Regions from separate parts of the Luteimonas sp. 3794 genome, predicted to be linked through region 2. Evidence: predicted binding sites of a transcription regulator. Region 2 holds the regulator's gene; the other holds the start of a gene.
The links. The regulator FliA, encoded in region 2, starts transcription of late flagellar genes. The targets are predictions, from matches to a motif close to TAAAGTTTNNCNNNCNNNGGCCGATAA.
Positions count from the first base shown of each region.

Region 1: J2X52_RS11330 (HD-GYP domain-containing protein) is a predicted target of FliA. The motif match lies at 7,543-7,569, and genes of this name have one in related genera.

Region 1 is NZ_JAVDVJ010000007.1:58,202-67,951, reverse strand. It holds gene J2X52_RS11360 (threonine dehydratase) at 1-752, shown strand, start outside; gene J2X52_RS11355 (2-isopropylmalate synthase) at 749-2,290, shown strand; gene leuC (3-isopropylmalate dehydratase large subunit) at 2,388-3,815, shown strand; gene leuD (3-isopropylmalate dehydratase small subunit) at 3,815-4,408, shown strand; gene leuB (3-isopropylmalate dehydrogenase) at 4,398-5,477, shown strand; gene ilvD (dihydroxy-acid dehydratase) at 5,583-7,421, shown strand; gene J2X52_RS11330 (HD-GYP domain-containing protein) at 7,674-8,936, shown strand; gene J2X52_RS11325 (efflux RND transporter permease subunit) at 8,964-9,750, opposite strand, start outside.
Region 2 is NZ_JAVDVJ010000002.1:223,306-233,055, reverse strand. It holds gene J2X52_RS04665 (flagellar biosynthetic protein FliQ) at 1-37, shown strand, start outside; gene fliR (flagellar biosynthetic protein FliR) at 66-866, shown strand; gene flhB (flagellar biosynthesis protein FlhB) at 985-2,121, shown strand; gene flhA (flagellar biosynthesis protein FlhA) at 2,118-4,202, shown strand; gene flhF (flagellar biosynthesis protein FlhF) at 4,474-6,069, shown strand; gene J2X52_RS04640 (P-loop NTPase) at 6,056-6,913, shown strand; gene J2X52_RS04635 (RNA polymerase sigma factor FliA) at 6,910-7,674, shown strand; gene cheY (chemotaxis response regulator CheY) at 7,700-8,092, shown strand; gene J2X52_RS04625 (protein phosphatase CheZ) at 8,089-8,691, shown strand; gene J2X52_RS04620 (chemotaxis protein CheA) at 8,695-9,750, shown strand, end outside.

The DNA of each region.
Region 1 (9,750 bases), on a different contig from region 2:
CCGCGCAGAACGGCTTCCGTCTGCTGTCGGCGTTCGACGATGTCGACGTGATCGCCGGCCAAGGCACGGTCGGGCTGGAGATCGCGTCGGTGCTGATGCCGGACGTGGTCATCGTGCCGATCGGCGGCGGTGGACTGGCCTCGGGCGTTGCACTGGCGTTGAAATCGCAGGGCGTGCGCATCGTCGGTGCGCAGGTCGAAGGCGTCGATGCGATGGCGCGCGTGCTGCGCGGCGATCATTCGCCGTTCTCGCCCGTGGCGACGCTGGCCGACGGCGTGCGAGTGAAGGAGCCCGGCCTGCTGACGCGCGCGCTGCTGGCGGATCTGCTCGACGACGTGGTGATCGTGCGCGAGGCCGAGTTGCGCGAGACGCTGGTGCGTCTGGCGCTGGAAGAACACGTGATCGCCGAAGGCGCCGGCGCGCTGGCACTGGCCGCGGGCCGCCGCGTCGCCGGCAAGCGCAAGGTCGCCGTGGTGTCGGGCGGCAACGTCGATGCCGGCGTGCTGGCGCAGCTGCTGTCGGAGGTGCGTCCGCGCCCGCCGCGCAAGCCGCGCCGTCGGTTACGCGAAACCGCGGCCGAGGTGCCGGCCATTGCAGCCATCGCACCCGCCGCGCACATGGCGACGCCACGTCGCCGCAACGACCTCGCTGCATCCGCGCCGTCCGGAGGCGGCGAACCGCGACTTCGACGCGCGACCGCCGCCCGCATCGAACGCACGCCACACGCCATTGCCGAGGAACTGCCCGCATGACCACCTCCGACACCATCCGGATTTTCGACACCACCCTGCGCGACGGCGAGCAGTCGCCCGGCTGCAGCATGAGCCCGCAGCAGAAGGTGGTGATGGCGCGCGCGCTCGATGCGCTGGGCGTCGACATCATCGAGACCGGCTTTCCGGCCAGCTCCGAATCCGACCGCGAGGCGGCGCGTCTGATCGCGCGCGAGGTCCGCCGGCCGACGCTGGCGGTGCTGTCGCGCTGCCTGCCCGCCGATATCGAAGCCTCGGCGCGCGCGCTGGACGGCACCGCGAATCCGCGCCTGCACGTCTTCATCTCGACCAGCCCGCTGCACCGCGAACACAAGCTGCGCATGAGCCGGCAGCAGGTGCTGGACATGACCGCGACCAGCGTCGCCCACGCGCGCCGGCTGATCGGGGATGTCGAGTTCTCGGCGGAGGACGCGACCCGCACCGAAGACGATTTCCTGAGTGAGGTAATCGCCGTCGCGATCGCCAACGGCGCGACCACGATCAACGTGCCCGACACGCTGGGCTACGCGACGCCCGAGGAAACCCGCGCGCTGTTCCAGCGCCTGATCGACACGATCCCCGGCGCGCGCGACGTGATCTTCAGCGCGCATTGCCACAACGATCTGGGACTGGCCGTCGCCAATTCGCTGGCCGCGATCGAAGGTGGCGCGCGCCAGGTCGAGTGCACCATCAACGGCATCGGCGAGCGCGCCGGTAACTGCGCGGTCGAAGAGCTGGTCATGGCGCTGAAGGTCCGCAACGCGTTCTACAACCTGGACACGCAGATCGACACGCGCCGCCTGGTCCCGACCTCGCAACTGCTGCGACGCCTGACCGGCATGGCCGTACAGCGCAACAAGGCCATCGTCGGCGAAAACGCATTCGCGCACGAATCCGGCATCCACCAGCACGGCATGCTGCGCCACCGTGGCACCTACGAAATCATGAATCCGTCGGATGTCGGCTGGCCAGATTCCAAGCTGGTACTGGGCCGGCACAGCGGCCGCGCCGCAGTAGGCCATCGCCTGCGCGCGCTGGGTTACACGCTGGAGGACGGGCAGCTGGAACAGGTGTTCGAGGCGTTCAAGGATCTGTGCGAGCGTCAGCGCGTGGTCGAGGACGACGATCTGGAAGCGCTGATGCACGGCGACGTGCATGGCCAGGGCTGGCGTCTGGCGTCGATGACCGTCAGCGATCGCGGCCAGCGTGCGAGCGCACAGGTCGAGCTGTCCGATCCCGAAGGTGGCAAGGTCAGCGAGAGCGCGCTGGGCGATGGACCGGTCGATGCGCTGTTCGCCGCACTGGCCACCGCGACCGGCGTCGAGCTGGCGCTGGAGAGCTACCAGGTCCACAGCGTCGGCATGGGCCGCGATGCGCGCGGCGAAGCCAGCGTCAGCGTGCGCCACGGCGAGGACATCCACGAAGGCACCGGCACCAGCCGCGACATCATCGAGGCCAGCGCGCTCGCGTGGCTGGATGTCGCCAACCGGATCCTGCGTGGCGCACGCACGATTCCGGCGACCCAGGCCGCGCACGCCTGATCATTCTTTCCGCAGGAGCGTGCCCGCGCGCGAAGACGCTTTGCCGGTAGTGCCCATCGCGCGCAAGCGCGCTCCTACACGAAATCAAGAGCCAGCAATGACCGCCACCAAGCCACGCACCCTGTTCGACAAACTGTGGGACGCGCACATCGTGACCCCCGAGTCCGACGCCGCGCCCGCCGTGCTCTACATCGACCTGCATCTGATCCACGAAGTCACCTCGCCGCAGGCCTTCACCGAGCTGCGCGCGCGCGGACTCGTCCCACGCCGCCCGGATCGCACCAAGGCGACGATGGACCACTCCACGCCGACCCTGCCGGCCGATGCCGATGGCCGTCTGCCCTACACCAGCGACGCCGCGCGCGCGCAGGTCGAGATGCTGGCGGCGAACTGCGCGCAGTTCGGCATCGAGCTGTTCGACATGTCATCCGACCAGCGCGGCATCGTCCACGTCATCGCGCCCGAACAGGGCTTCACCCAGCCCGGCATGACCATCGTCTGCGGCGACAGCCACACCTCCACACACGGCGCGTTCGGCGCGCTGGCGTTCGGGATCGGCACCAGCGAGGTCGGCAACGTGCTGGCGACGCAGTGCCTGCTGCAGCGACGTCCGAAGACGATGTCGATCACCGTCGACGGTCCGCTCGCGCCCGGCGTCGGCGCCAAGGACGTGACCCTGCACGCGATCGGCGTCATCGGCGTCAATGGCGGCACCGGCCATGTCATCGAGTACCGCGGTTCCACCATCGAGGCGATGGACATGGAGCAGCGAATGACCCTGTGCAACATGTCGATCGAAGCGGGCGCGCGCGCGGGCATGGTCGCCCCCGACGACACCACGTTCGAGTGGATCGCACGCACGCCGCGCGGGCCGAAGGGCGCCGACTTCGACGCTGCAGTCGCGCGCTGGCGCGACCTGCGCAGTGACGCGGGCGCACGCTTCGATTCCGAAGTGCGCATCGATGCGGCCGACATCCGCCCCACGCTGACCTGGGGCACGCATCCGGGCACCGCGATCGGCGTCGATGTGCCGGTGCCGGCTGCGACCGATGCCGCCGAGCAGAAGGGGCAGGACTACATGCGCGTCGTCGCCGGACAGTCGCTGGCCGGCATGCCGGTCGACGTGGTGTTCGTCGGCTCGTGCACCAACGGTCGCCTGCGCGACATGCGCGAAGTCGCCGACGTGCTGCGCGGACGCCGCGTGTCGGCGGGCGTGCGCATGCTGGTGGTGCCGGGCTCGGAGATCGTCAAGCGCGAGGCCGAGGCCGAAGGCATCGACGTGATCGTCCGTGAGGCCGGCGCCGAATGGCGCGAGCCGGGGTGTTCGATGTGCATCGCAATGAACGGCGATCTGGTGGCGCCGGGCCAGTTGGCCGTGAGCACCAGCAACCGCAACTTCGAAGGCCGCCAGGGCCCCGGCGCGCGCACGCTGCTGGCCTCGCCGACGACAGCGGCCTGGGCTGCGGTGCGTGGCGTCGTGGCCGATCCCCGCGAACTGTTCGACGACCGCCGGGAGGTGGCCTGATGTCCGCCGCTCACATCCCCGAGTTTCCGGTGCGTTCGGCCAGCGTGGTGCTGGCGCAGACCAATATCGATACCGACCAGATCATTCCCGCGCGCTTTCTGTCGACGACCGAACGCAAGGGTCTCGGCCGCTTCGCATTCAACGACTGGCGCTGGCGCGAGGACGGCAGCGCGAATCCGGACTTCGCCTTCAACCAGGCGCACAACGCCGGGCGCGCGGTGCTGCTGGCGGGCCGCAACTTCGGCTGCGGATCCTCGCGCGAACATGCGCCGTGGGCACTGCGCGATCTGGGCCTGCAGGTCGTGGTCAGCAGCGAGATCGCCGACATCTTCCGCAACAACGCATTGAAGAACGGCGTGCTGCCGGTCGTGCTGCCCGAAGCCGTGGTGCAGGACCTGATGACGCGGCCCGACGACATACTGACCTTCGACATCGTCGCCCGTGAGCTGCGCACACCGGACGGCACCGTCCACGCGTTCCCGCTCGACGCGTTCGCACGCACCTGCCTGCTCGAGGGCGTCGACGAAATGGGCTTCCTGCTGGCGCGCGACGCCGACATTCGCCACTACGAGGACACCCACCATGCACGCTGACATAGTCGTTCTGCCCGGAGACGGCATCGGCCCGGAAGTGACCGCGGCCGCGGTCGATGTGCTGCAGGCGGTCGCGCAGCGCTTCGGCCATCAGTTTTCGCTGCACGAACACCTGATCGGCGGCGCAGCGATCGACGCCACCGGCAAGCCGCTGCCCGACGAGACCCTGGCCGCGGCGCGCGATGCGGATGCAGTACTGCTGGGCGCGGTGGGCGGTCCGAAGTGGTCCGATCCCAACGCGAGCGTGCGCCCCGAACAGGGCCTGCTGGCGATCCGCAAGGCGCTGGGCCTGTACGCGAACCTGCGCCCGACCAAGCCGCATCCGGCCGCGATGGGCGCCTCGCCGATCAAGCCGCATCTGCTGGCCGGCGTCGATCTGCTGGTGGTGCGCGAGCTGACCGGCGGTATCTACTTCGGCGAGCGCACCCGCACTGCCGAATCCGCCAGCGATCTGTGCACCTACACGGTGCCGGAGATCGAACGCGTGGTGCGCCGCGCCTGTCTGCTCGCGCGCGGCCGCCGCAGCCACGTGACCTCCGTCGACAAGGCCAACGTGCTCGAGACCTCACGACTGTGGCGCGATGTCGCCAGCCGCATCGCGCGCGACGAGTTCCCCGACATCACCATCGAACACCAGCTGGTCGATTCGATGGCGATGCATCTGCTGTCGAAGCCGCGCGCCTACGATGTGATCGTGACCGAGAACATGTTCGGCGACATCCTCACCGACGAGGCCTCGATGCTGGCCGGTTCGCTCGGCCTGCTGCCGTCGGCATCGCTGGGCGAAGGCTGCGTCGGCATGTACGAGCCGATCCACGGTTCGGCGCCGGACATCGCAGGCCGCGGCATCGCCAATCCCTACGGCACCATCCTCAGCGCCGCGCTGCTGCTGCGTTACTCGCTGGGCCTGTCGCAGGAAGCGGCATGCATCGAACAGGCCGTCGATGACGCGCTGGAGGCCGGCGTGTTCACCGCCGACCTGGCAGCCGACGGCGCTGCGGTCTCGACGCGCGAGGCCGCCGCTGCGGTGCTCACGCATATCGCGACGCCCGCACGGATCACCGGATAGCGAGATGGATCGACGCGGCGTGGCGCCACGCCGCCGCGTTCGATCACCTACAACCACCGCCACACACGCCGCCAGCCCCGCGCCCGCCGCACCTGCGAGTCATCGATGCCCGAGTACCGTTCCAGAACCTCCACCTTTGGTCGCAACATGGCCGGCGCCCGCGCCTTGTGGCGCGCCACCGGCATGCAGGACGACGACTTCCACAAGCCGATCGTCGCGGTCGCGAATTCGTTCACCCAGTTCGTGCCGGGTCACGTGCACCTCAAGGACATCGGTCAACTCGTCGCGCGCGAGATCGAGCGCGTCGGCGGTGTGGCGAAGGAGTTCAACACCATCGCCGTCGACGACGGCATCGCGATGGGGCACGACGGCATGCTGTATTCGCTGCCGAGCCGCGAGATCATCGCCGACTCGGTCGAATACATGGTCAACGCCCACTGCGCCGACGCGCTGGTGTGCATCTCCAACTGCGACAAGATCACGCCCGGCATGCTGATGGCTGCCCTGCGCCTGAACATACCGGTGGTGTTCGTGTCCGGCGGGCCGATGGAAGCCGGCAAAACGAAGCTGTCGGAACACGGGCTCGATCTCGTCGATGCGATGGTCGTCGCCGCCGATCCGGATGCCTCCGACGAGAAGGTCGCCGTCTACGAGCGCAGCGCGTGCCCCACCTGCGGCTCCTGCAGCGGCATGTTCACCGCCAACTCGATGAACTGCCTGACCGAAGCACTGGGCCTCGCCCTGCCCGGCAACGGCTCGATGCTGGCGACACACGCCGATCGCGAGCAGCTGTTCCTGCAGGCCGCGCGCACCGTCGTCGAGCTCTGCCATCGCTGGTACGGCGCCGAAGATCCGACCGCGCTGCCACGCGGCATCGCGACCTTCGAGGCGTTCGAGAATGCGATGACGCTCGACATCGCGATGGGCGGTTCGACCAACACCATCCTGCATCTGCTCGCCGCCGCGCAGGAGGCCGAGGTCGCCTTTGATCTGCACGACATCGACCGCCTGTCACGACGCGTGCCGCAGCTGTGCAAGGTCGCACCGAACATCCAGACCTATCACATGGAAGACGTGCACCGCGCCGGCGGCATCGTCTCGATCCTCGGCGAGCTCGCGCGTGGTGGCCTGCTGCATGTCGACCAGCCGACCGTGCACAGCCGCACGCTGCGCGACGCCATCGCGCGCTGGGACATCACCGTCACCGCTGACGACGCGGTGCGCACGTTCTTCAAGGCCGGACCCGCCGGCATTCCCACGCAGACCGCCTTCAGCCAGGCCACGCGCTGGGAGACGCTCGACGACGATCGCGCCGGCGGTTGCATCCGCGATGTCGCACACGCGTACTCGCAAGAAGGCGGCCTCGCCGTGCTGCGGGGCAATCTCGCGCCCGACGGTTGCGTGGTCAAGACCGCGGGCGTCGATGCATCGATCCACGTGTTCGAAGGCACGGCAAAAGTCTTCGAAAGCCAGGACGCCGCGGTGAAGGGCATCCTCGCCGACGAAGTGCAGACGGGCGACGTGGTGGTGATCCGCTACGAAGGCCCGAAGGGCGGACCGGGCATGCAGGAAATGCTGTACCCGACGAGCTACCTGAAGTCGAAAGGCCTCAGCAAGCAATGCGCGCTGCTGACCGACGGACGTTTCTCCGGCGGCACCTCGGGTCTCTCGATTGGACACGCATCACCGGAAGCCGCAGCCGGCGGCACGATCGGCTTGGTGCGCGATGGCGACCGTATCCGGATCGACATTCCGCAACGGCGCATCGACCTGCTGGTCGACGACGTCGAACTGGCCGCGCGCCGCAACGCGCAGGACGCACTCGGCTGGAAGCCGGCGCAGGCGCGGCCGCGCAAGGTCACCGCGGCGCTCAAGGCCTATGCCCTGCTCGCGACCAGCGCCGACAAGGGCGCGGTGCGCAATCTCGCGATGCTCGGCGACTAACCCTTCCCCGCAGCGGCCGCGAACGCGCGCCTTGCGCGCCGGCCGGTCGCATCACAGGCCCTGGCCGAGCGCATGCCCGCGCCTGCGATGGACGCTCCGACGAACGGCAAGCGGGTGTGCCTCAAGTCCGGGCACAGCCGGCCGACACAGAACGGGTCACTCCGGAATCCGCCGCGGGTGGCGCGTGTGTGCGAACGACGCCTGCATGCCAGGTCGCGCCGCGCCCAGACTCCCGTCCATGAGCGCCGCCCGATGCATCGCACGATCCGCGCCGACCAGCTTCGCCCGGGCATGTACGTGCATCGCGTGCCGGGCTCCTGGCTGGATTCACCGTTCTGGCGGCGCTCGTTCGTTGCCGATACCGAGTCGATCGCCCGGATCCACGCCAATGGTGTGGGCGAGGTGGTGATCGACATCGTGCTGGGCATCGCCCCCGAGGAGCCCACGCCAGCCAGCGTTGCGGATACGGTCCGCGCACGCGAGGCGCTGCCTGTTGCGCACGCACTTCCAGCGACCCCATCGGCAGTCCCCGTCTCGGTGGAAGACGCTCCGCCCGCCACACCGATACATCCGACACCCGTCAGCTTCGAGGCCGAAGTCAGGAGCGCGCGCGAATTGCTGGCCTCCGGCCGGGCGTTGATGCAAGGCCTGTTCGGCGAGGCCCGCCTGGGGCGCGCGGTGGACACCGGAGTGACCACGCCGCTGATCGACGCGGTGTGCGACTCGGTACTGCGCAACCCGCACGCTCTGGTCAGTCTGGCGCGGCTGAAGACGGCCGACGATTACACCTACCTGCATTCGATGGCCGTGGCCGGCCTGCTGGCGTCACTGGCCCGTCGCCTGGGCCTGCCGGAGGATGCAGTGCATGCGGCGGCCAAGGGTGGCCTGCTGCACGACATGGGCAAGGCGGTGACACCGCTGCATATCCTCAACAAGCCGGGCAGCCTCAGCGATGCCGAAGCCGGCGCGATGCGCCAGCATCCCGAGGACGGTCATCGCCTGCTGCGCGAGAGCGGCGTCGACGACCCCGCCGTGCTGGACATCACCCTGCACCACCACGAGAAGATCGACGGCAGCGGCTACCCGCACGGCCTTCGCGGCGAGGGCATCTCGCAGATGGCGCGGATGGCGACGATATGCGATGTCTACGATGCGATCACCTCGGACCGGCCCTACAAGCGCGGCTGGTGTCCGGCCGAGTCGCTCAAGCGCATGGCGTCGTGGACCGGACATTTCGATCCGGTGATCTTCCAGGCCTTCGTCAAGAGCCTGGGCATCTATCCCGTGGGCACGCTGGTGCGCCTGCGGTCGCAGCACCTGGCGGTGGTGATCGAACAGGCGCCGGCAGCCTTGCTCAAGCCGCGCGTGCGGGTGTTCCACTGCGCGCGCCGGAAGGCGCGCGTGCTGATCCGGGACATCGACCTGTCGCTGGCCGGCTGCGACGACGGCATCGTGCAGTCGGAAGCGGCGAGCGACTGGGGCCTGCGGGATCTGGAGAAGCTCTGGCTACCCTGATCCTCGGCGCCTGCGCCTGCGCGCAGGTCACGCGGCCGGTGGCGTCTCGTCCTCGCGCACCTTGAACCAGGCCGCATACAGCGCCGGCAGGAAGGTCAGCGTCAGCAATGTGGCCACGGTGAGACCGCCCATGATCGCGACCGCCATCGGGCCGAAGAACACGCTGCGCGAGAGCGGAATCATCGCCAGGATCGCGGCGAGTGCGGTCAGCACGATCGGCCGGAACCGGCGCACCGTCGCATCGATCACCGCGTCCCAGCGCGCGTGACCGGCGGCGATGTCCTGCTCGATCTGGTCCACGAGGATGATCGAGTTGCGCATGATCATGCCGGCCAGCGCGATCGTGCCGAGCATCGCAACGAAGCCGAACGGCACGCGGAACACCAGCAGGAACAGGGTCACGCCGATCATGCCCAGCGGCGCCGTCAGCAGCACCAAGGCGGTACGGGAGAAGCTGCGCAGCTGCAGCATCAACAACGAAACCACGACGAACAGGAACAGGGGCAGGCCCGCCTTGATCGAATCCTGGCCCTTGCTGGAGTCTTCGACCGTGCCGCCGGTCTCGAGCCGGTACCCATCGGGCATCGACGCACGGATACCGTCGAGCGTGGGGAGGATCTGCGCGACCACCGTCGGTGCGGTGACGTCGCCATGGATGTCGGCGCGCACGGTGATCGTCGGCAGCCGGTCGCGGTGCCAGATGATGCCGTCCTCGAACGTCGACTCCAGCCGCGCGACCTGCCCCAGCGGCACCGACTGTCCGTTCGAGGTCGGAATGGCCAGGCTCTCCAGCATCTCGAGCTGGCCGCGTTCG
Region 2 (9,750 bases):
CACGCTGTTTCGCAGCATTCCCCATCTGATCGGCTGACACCGCCGATGCACGTGCGCCCACGCTGATGGATTCCGCGACCCAGATTGCGATCGATGGCCAGCAGGCCTTCGGCATGATCGGCACCTTGCTGTGGACCGCCCTGCGGGTGGGTGCGCTGCTGATGGCGATGCCGGTGATCGGCACCCGCGCCCTGCCCGCGCGCATCCGGGTCATGGCTGCGCTGGTGCTGAGCCTGGCGCTGGCGCCGCTGATGCCGGCACCGCCGCCCTGGACCGGATTCGACGCCGCCACGGTGTTGTCGGTCGCGCGCGAACTGGCGGTCGGCGCGGCAATGGGCTTCATGCTGCGGCTGGTGTTCGAGGCCGGCGCACTGGCCGGCGAACTGATCTCGCAGGGCTCGGGCCTGTCGTTCGCGACGATGAGCGATCCGATGCGCGGCGTGCAGTCGGGCGTGGTCAGCCAATGGTTCTATCTGGCCTTCGGCCTGCTGTTCTTCGCCGCCAATGGCCATCTGGCGGTGGTGGCGATGCTGGTGCACAGCTACGAGGCGCTGCCCATCGGCACCGCCCTGCCTGACGTCCGGGCGACGTTGCGTATCGCGCCGGAGTTCTTCGCCCTGGTGCTGCGCGGCGGGGTGACCCTGGCGCTGCCGGTCATGGTGGCGCTGCTGGCCGTGAACCTGGCTTTCGGCGTGCTCGCACGCGCAGCGCCCGCGCTCAATCCCATCCAGCTCGGCCTGCCGATCTCGGTCCTGGTCGGCCTGTTCCTGATTGCGATGCTGGCCGGCGAACTCGGCCCGCCGGTGCAGCGTCTCTTCGACAGCGCGTTCGATGCGGCAGGGCGCGTGCCCCTGGGCGGTCCCTGAGCCAAACGGCGACGCCGGCAAGCGGGCGCCCGTCGGGCCAGCGCATCTGTGAAGCCCAGCGCCGCGAGCCGGCACGGCGCTTGCAGATGAAAGACCGACTCCCCGCGCATGCAGGCCCATGGCCGAGAACGAAAACGGTCAGGAAAAGACCGAACTCCCCAGCGAAAAACGGCTGCGGGAGGCCCGCGAAAAGGGCAACGTGCCGCGGTCGAAGGAACTGGGCACGGTCGCCGTCTTCGGCGCCGGCGTGGCCTCGCTGCTGGCAATGGGCGGCGGGGTGACCGCACGGGCCAAGGACTGGATGCGTGGCGCGATGACGCCCGATCTCGCCCTGCTCGAAAGCCCGCAGAACCTCTTCGGCCATTTCGGCGAGCTGCTGCTGAGCCTGCTATTGGTCCTGGCCCCGCTGATCATCGCCACCCTGGTGGCCTGCTTCGTGGCGCCTGCGGCCATGGGTGGCTTCAATTTCGCCACCAAGGGCCTGGTGCCCGATCTGAAGAAGCTCGATCCGATGGCCGGGCTCAAGCGCATTTACGGCCCGGAAGGGCTGGCCGAATTGCTGAAGTCGATACTCCGCGTGCTGCTGGTCGGCGGCGCCGCCGCGCTGTTCCTGTGGCCGGCGATGCCGCGGCTGCGCGCGATGCTGCACCAGCCCCTGGAGCAGGCCGCGGCCGGCGGGCTGAAGTTCGCCCTGTGGCTGCTGATGGCCACCGCCGCGGCGCTGCTGCTCCTGGCCCTGGCCGACGCGCCCTACCAGAAGTGGAACTGGCGCCGGAAGCTGATGATGACGCGCCAGGAACTGCGCGAGGAAATGAAGGAGAGCGAAGGCCGCCCGGAGGTCAAGGGGCGCATCCGCCAGTTGCAACACGAGATGTCGCAGCGGCGGATGATGGAAGACATCCCCACCGCCGACGTCATCGTCGTCAACCCCACCCACTACGCGGTGGCGCTGAAGTACGACGGCGGTGCGATGGGCGCCCCCCGTGTCGTGGCGAAAGGCATCGACGAAATGGCGCTGCGCATCCGCGAAGTCGGCAAGAAACATCGGATCGCGCTGGTCGAGGCGCCGCCACTGGCACGCGTCTTGTATCGGGAAGCGGAGATCGGTCAGGAAATCCCCGTGAAACTCTACGCTGCCGTTGCCCAGGTGCTCTCCTACGTCTATCAGCTCCGCGACTGGCGGGCGGGCACGCCGCAACCGCAGCTGGCCGATCTGGGCGTCGTCGACGCTGATACCCGCGGCGCAGGCGCATGAGCGCGGTAATGGCGTCCGGCCCCCGCCGCGCATTCGACATGCTGCGCAACGGCCTGGGTGCGCCACTGCTGGTGATTGCGTTGCTGGCGATGATGGTGGTGCCGCTGCCGCCTTTGATTCTGGACATGCTGTTCAGCTTCAACATCGCGATGTCGCTGGTGGTGCTGCTGGCGGTGATCTACGTGCAGCGTCCGCTCGACTTCAGCATCTTCCCGATCGTGCTGCTGATCACCACGATGCTGCGCCTGGCGCTGAACGTGGCGTCCACCCGGGTCATCCTGCTCAACGGCCAGGACGGTCCGGGCGCGGCCGGCAAGGTCATCGAATCCTTCGGCGAGTTCGTCGTCGGCGGCAACTTCGCGGTCGGCATCGTCGCGTTCGCCATCCTGACGATCATCAACTTCGTGGTGATCACCAAGGGCGCGGGGCGCGTCTCGGAAGTCACCGCGCGCTTCATCCTCGATGCCATGCCCGGCAAGCAGATGGCGATCGACGCCGATCTCAACGCCGGCCTGCTCAATCGCGACGAAGCCAAGGCGCGTCGCGAGGAAGTCCGCCAGGAAGCCGACTTCTACGGTGCGATGGACGGCGCCAACAAGTTCATCCGCGGCGATGCGATCGCCGGCATCCTGATCATGTTCGTCACCATCATCGGTGGGCTGGCGATCGGCGTGATGCAGCACGGCCTGCCGGTGGGACAGGCCGCCGCCATCTACACCCTGCTGTCGATCGGTGACGGCCTGGTGTCGCAGATCCCCGCGCTGCTGGTGTCGTCGTCGGTCGCGTTGCTGGTCACCCGCGCCTCGCGCAAGCAGGACATGGGCGGCGCGATGAGCGGCCAGGTGTTCGGCCAGTACAAGGCGCTGACGATCGCGGCGATCATCCTGCTGGTGGTCGGCCTGGTGCCGGGCATGCCCAACCTCGCCTTCCTCAGCCTGGCGGCGGTGGTCGGCTACGGCGCCTGGGTGATGCGCAAACGCGCCCTCGACGCCGAACGCGCGGAAGCCGATCCCGATCTCGCCGCGCTTCCCTCGCCGGAACAGGTGGCCAATGCCGACCTGGGCTGGGACGACCTGCGGCCGGTGGATCCGCTCGGCCTGGAAGTCGGCTACCGGCTGATCCCGCTGGTCGACAAGGCCCAGGGCGGCGAACTGATGGCGCGGATCAAGGCCGTGCGCCGCAAGCTCACCCAGGACGTGGGCTTTCTGATCCCGCCGGTGCACATTCGCGACAACCTGGAACTTGCGCCCACCGCGTATCGGCTACTGGTCCACGGCGTGCCGGTGGCCACCGCCGAAGTCCATCCGGACCGGCTGATGGCACTCGATTCGGGCGGCGCCCTGCATCCGATCGACGGCCTGCCCGGCAAGGACCCGGCCTTCGGCCTGGACGCGCTGTGGATCCTGCCGGTGCAGCGTGCCAATGCCGAAGCCGCGGGCTATACGGTGGTCGATCCGGCCACCGTGGTCGCGACCCATCTGTCCCACCTGGTGCGCGAGCAGGCGCCGGAACTGCTCGGCCACGAGGAAGTGCAGCAGTTGCTGGCCACCCTCGCGCGCAGCGCGCCCAAGCTGGCCGATGACCTCACGCCCAAGGCGCTGCCGCTGGCGGTGGTCGTACGGGTGCTGCAGAACCTGCTGATCGAACGCATCCCGGTGCGCCAGCTGCGCCGCATCGCCGAGGCGCTGGTCGAGCACGCCGCGCATACCCAGGACCCGGCGCAGCTGACCGCCGTGGTGCGCACCGCACTGGGCCGCTTCATCGTCCAGGAAATCGCCGGGCCGGCCGAGGAACTGCCGGTCTACACGCTGGCGCCGAATCTGGAACGCGTCTTGCAGGATTCTGCACAGGGCGGTGGCGCTGCACTGGAGCCGGGCCTGGCGGAACGCCTGCAACAAAGCCTGGCCACGTGCGCGGGCGAGCAGGAAGCCAGGAACGAGCCGGCGGTGGTGCTGGTACCCGGACAGGTCCGCGCCGCGCTGGCGCGCCTGGTCCGGCACAGCGTCCCCAACCTCTCGGTGCTGTCCTACAACGAAGTGCCGGAAGACAAGCGCTTGAAGCTCCTGGGAACGATCAATTGAACAGGTACTGGTCAGACGTGATGGACGACACAACGCAGCCGCGGGACCCCATGCAGGGTAGAACCGGCGCCACGCCGGGCTGCCCGCAGACCGGGCGCTGGCCACCACGTCGAGGACCGGTGCCCGCGACGGCGGATCCGGCCGCGCGGCGCATGCATCTCCCGCTGCCGCGTGTCACCCCCTGCAAGGGTCCGCCCCCCGACCCGTTGCCGTCCCTGCTCCGCCGCGTCTCGAACCACTTCTCACGCACTCCGAATTCCGGGCTCCCGACATGAAAATCCGCCGTTTCGTCGCCGCCGACATGCGTAGCGCCCTGCAAATGGTGCGCGAGGCGCATGGCCCGGACGCTGTGATCCTGTCCAACCGCCGGACCGACGAAGGCGTGGAGATCGTCGCGGCCAGCAATTACGACGAGGGCTACGTGCAGCGGGCCATCGAGGATGCGCAGCGCGACGCGCCCGCGGCCGCCCCGCCGCTGGCGACGATGCTGCGCGGCAGCCGCGCCATGCGCGACGACGAGGCCGCGCTGGCGCCGTCCGAACGCTGGCTGCGCGACCTCGCAGCCCCACCGGCGGCCCCGGCTGCGCCGACGCCGCAGCGGGCCGAGGCATCCGCTCGCACTGGCGCAACGCTGGCGGCGGCGCCCGTTGCCGTCGCCGCCGCGCAGGCTTCCGCGCCGGTACCGGCTGCGTTCGCCCCGCCGGCCGAACTGGCCCGCTTCGATCTCGATGGCCCCACCTTCGCCGAACTGCTGGCCGCCGGCCACCGCGACGACACGCCGGCCGCGCCGCGCACCGCAGCGCCTGTGGCCGCGGCACCGCGCTCCGCTCCGGAACCGGCGCGCGCGGCAGCACCCGCGCCCGTTTCCGCCGCGCTCACCCAGGACGACGGTTTTCCGTCGCCGAGCGCGCCCGAGCCGGCGGTCCTGTCGGCCGTGCCCAGCCTGCCCGTCCCCTCAAGTGACAGGGAACTGGCGCAGATGCGCGACGAGCTCGCGCAGATGCGCATGATGATCGAGCGTGAGATGGCCCGCCTCACCGACGAGCGCCTGCGCGGTTCGCCGGCGCGCGCCCAGGCCATGGAACTGATGGAGGATTACGGCTTCGACGCCGGCATCACCCGCGACACCGTGCTGCAGATTCCCGCCGACACCCCCGATTCCCGCGTGCGCGGCCTGATGCTCGCCCTGCTGTCCAAGCGCCTGCCGGTCTGTCCGATCGACCCGCTGAGCGAAGCGGGCGTGATCGCCCTCGTCGGTCCCACCGGTGCCGGCAAGACCACGACCATCGCCAAGTTGGCGGCGCTGTATGCGTCCCAGCACCAGGCGCGCGATATCGCCCTGGTGACGACGGACACTTCGCGCATCGGTGGACGCGAACAGCTGCACAGCTACGGCCGCCAGCTCGGCATCGCCGTGCATGAGGCCGACAGCGAAACCGGCCTGGTGCAGTTGCTGCAGAAGCTGGAGGACTACAAGCTGGTGCTGGTCGACACCGCCGGCCTGAGCCAGCGTGACCGTGCGCTGGCCGGCCAGCTGAACTGGCTGCGCGCCGCCCGCAACGTGCGCACCTTGCTGGTCCTGCCAGCCAATACCCATTTCGCCGATCTCGACGAGGTGGTCCGCCGCTTCGACAGCGTGCGCCCGCAGGGCGTGGTGCTGACCAAGCTGGACGAAACCGGCCGCCTGGGCAGCGCCCTGTCGGTCGCCGTCGACCACCAGTTGCCGCTGACCTGGGTCACCGATGGCCAGCGCGTGCCCGAAGACCTGCACCGGGCGAATGCCGCCCATCTGGTGCTTCGCCTTGAAGATCTGCGCCGCGATGCCGATAAGCCGATTGTCCCGGAACATACCCATGCCGTCGCCTGAGCTGCTCCCGATGTCCTCCGCGCCCTTCCAGCCCGTCCGCACCCTCGCCGTCACCGGCGGCAAGGGCGGCGTCGGCAAGACCAACGTATCGGCCAATCTGGCCGTCGCGCTGTCGGGCATGGGCCAGCGCACACTGCTGCTCGATGCCGACCTGGGCCTGGCCAACGTCGACGTGCTGCTGGGCCTGTCGCCCAAGCACACGCTGGCCGATCTGGTGGCCGGACGCTGCGAACTCGACGACATCATTCTCGAAGGCCCCGCGGGCGTGCTCGTGGTCCCCGCCGCTTCCGGGCGTCGCCACATGGCCGAGCTGCGTCCCGCCGAACATGCGGGGCTGGTGAACGTGTTCAACGACCTGCAGCGTGACCTCGACCTGCTGGTCGTCGACACCGCCGCCGGCATCACCGATTCGGTGCTGACCTTCTGCCAGGCCGCGCAGGACGCGATTGTCGTGGTCTGCGACGAACCGGCCTCGATCACAGACGCCTACGCCCTGATCAAGGTGCTGGCGCGCGAGCGTGGGGTGAACCGGGTGCAGGTGGTGGCCAACATGGTCCGCAGCCCGCAGGAAGGCCGCAACCTGCACGAGAAACTCTCGCGCGTGTGCGAGCGCTTCATCGGTGATGTGTCCTTGAACTATCTGGGCGCGGTGCCGCAGTGCGACTGGCTGCGCATGGCCGTACAGCGCCAGCAGGCCGTGGTCACCGCGTATCCGGGCAGTCCGTCGGCACGTGCGCTGATCGAGATCGCCCAGCGCGTCTCGCGCTGGCAGGCACCGACCGCGCCGCGCGGCCACGTGGAATTCTTCGTCGAGCGCATGTTGCGCCAGGGAGCAGTCGCATGAGCCTCGCCGCACGTCAGCAGTACCAGTCGGTGCAACGCGCCGTCGCCCCCGATGTCGATCCGCTCGTGCAGCACGCCGAACTGGTGCGCCGGATCGCCCATCACCTTGCTGCGCGGCTGCCGGCCAGCGTCGAGATCGACGACCTGATCCAGGCCGGCATGATCGGGCTGCTCGAGGCCTCGCGCAGCTACGACGCCGACCAGGGGGCCTCGTTCGAAACCTATGCCTCGATCCGCATCCGCGGCTCGATGATCGACGAGATCCGCCGCGGCGACTGGGTGCCGCGCTCGGTGCACCGGCGCGCCCGCGACGCGGCCTCGGCGATCCGTTCGATCGAGCAGAGCACCGGCCGCGCCGCGAGCGCCCACGAGGTCGCCGCGAAGCTGGAGATGCCGCTGGAGGATTACCAGCGCCTGCTCGAGGACGCCGCTCGCGGTCAGGTGCTGAGCCTTGATTCGCACATCGAAGACCACGGTGAGGTGGAACCGGTCAACCGCGGCGGCGGCCCCACGCCGCAGGAAAACCTGGTGCGTGGCGAATTCGGCCGCGAGCTGATGTCCGCGATCGGCCACCTGCCCGAGCGCGAGCAGCTGGTGCTGTCGCTGTACTACGAACAGGAACTCAATCTGAAGGAAATCGGCGCCGTGCTCGGCGTCAGCGAGTCACGCGTCTGCCAGATCCACGGCCAGGCCGTGGTGCGCCTGCGCGGCCGTCTCACCGCCTTCGAACTCGCCGATACCGGTTACGGTGCCGACGACTGATGTCACGCTCACTCTGGAGTCCGTTTTGAACAAGAACATCCGCATCCTGGTCGTCGACGATTTCTCGACGATGCGCCGGATCGTCAAGAACCTGCTGTCCGATCTGGGCTTCAACAACACGGTCGAGGCGGAAGACGGCAACAGCGCACTCGCCGTGCTGCGTCAGGACGCAGTGGAACTGGTCGTCACCGACTGGAACATGCCGGGCATGACCGGCATCGAACTGCTGCGCGAAATCCGCGCCGACCCCAAGTTCCGCGCCCTGCCGGTGCTGATGGTCACCGCGGAAGCCAAGCGCGAGCAGATCATCGAAGCCGCGCAGAACGGCGTGAACGGCTACATCATCAAGCCGTTCACCGCGCAGACCCTCGAAGAAAAGCTCGGCAAGATCTTCGAACGCCTGGGGACCGCGGCATGACCGCCACCGCCACCGAACGCAGCCAGCTCGCCACGCTGCTCCATGACGCCCTCGAAGCGCTCGAGCGCGGCGACGAGGACGGCTGGCGCCGGCAGATCGATGCGCTGGCCGCCGCGCGCGCGCGCAGCCTCGTCAGCGGTCTGGGACGCCTGGCCCGCGATCTTTCGCAGGCCCTCGACACGCTGCCGCCCACGCCGGCCGAGGGCAACGGACTCGACGACGCGTGTGCGCGCCTGGACCACGTGGTCGAGATGACCGAACAGGCCACCCATCGCACGCTCGACCTGATCGACGACAGCCGCGCGCTCGTGGCCCGGCTCAAGGAAGGTCCGCTCGACGACACCCAGACCGGTACCGTGGAATCGCTGCGCGAGAACCTGCGCGAGATGGCGCTGGCGCAGAGTCACCAGGACCTGGGCGGGCAGATCATCCGCCGCGTCGCAGGCATCGTGCGCGGCGTGCACGAAGGCTTCGGCGCGCTCGGCCTGCCGCCGAAGGAAGACAACGCGCGCGGCAACGGGCCGGCGGTGTCGGGGCTGGACCGCCACACCGTCGGCCAGAGCGACGCCGACGACCTGCTGTCGAACCTGGGGCTCTGAGCCATGCAGTCGCCCGACATCGTCGCCGACTTCGTGCTTGAAGCACGCGAACTGCTGGACGACCTCGGCGGGCAACTCGTTGGCCTGGAACAGACGCCCGATGATCGCGAGCGCCTCAATGCGGTGTTCCGCGCCTTCCATACGCTCAAGGGCGGTGCCGGCTTTCTTGGCGCGGTACCACTGGTGCAGTTGTGCCACGCCGCCGAGGAAACCCTCGGCATGGTGCGCGCCGGCCAGGCGGCGCTGCTGCCGCGTCACTTCGACGCCGCGCAGCAGTCGCTGGACTGGCTGCAGGCGATGGTCGATGCGATCGAATACCAGGACACCGTTCCGAGCGCGCCGGATGCGTTGATCGCCGGCTTCGCGCCGTTCGACGTTCCCGCGGCCGCGCCGGTGCGCGCTGCCGCGCCGCCCCAGGCCGCGCCCGCAGCCGGCGGCGACGGCATGATCACCGACGACGAGTTCGAGTCGTTGCTCGACCAGTTGCACGGCGAACGCGCACCGGGTCTGCAGACCGGTCCCGCCCCCGACCCGGGGATGATCGGCGACGACGAGTTCGAAGCCCTGCTCGACCAGCTTCACGGTGCCGGCGTGCCGGGCGCGTCTGTTGGCGTGGCGCCGACCGCCGCCGTCCCGCCTGCCGACGACATGATCGGCGACGACGAATTCGAGGCCCTGCTCGACCAGCTGCATGGCGGCGCCGCGCCGGGCACGGTCGCGGCGCCGGCTGCAGCTGCACCCGCGGCCCCGGCCGCCATCGCCCCGCCACCGCGTCGCCCGCCGCCGCCAGCCGCCAAGACGGATGCAGCGGCGCCGACGAGTGAGCGCGAACAGACCGTCCGCGTCGACACCAAGCGGCTCGATGTCATCGTGGATCTGGTCGGCGAACTCGTACTCGCACGCAACCGGCTCAAGACCCTGCGCACGCGCCTGCGCGACGAGGATCTCGACCGCGCGGTGACCACGCTCGACAACGCCACCGCGCGCCTGCAGAGCGCGGTCATGCGCACGCGTATGCAGCCGGTGGGCAAGGTGTTCTCGCGCTTCCCCAAGCTCGCC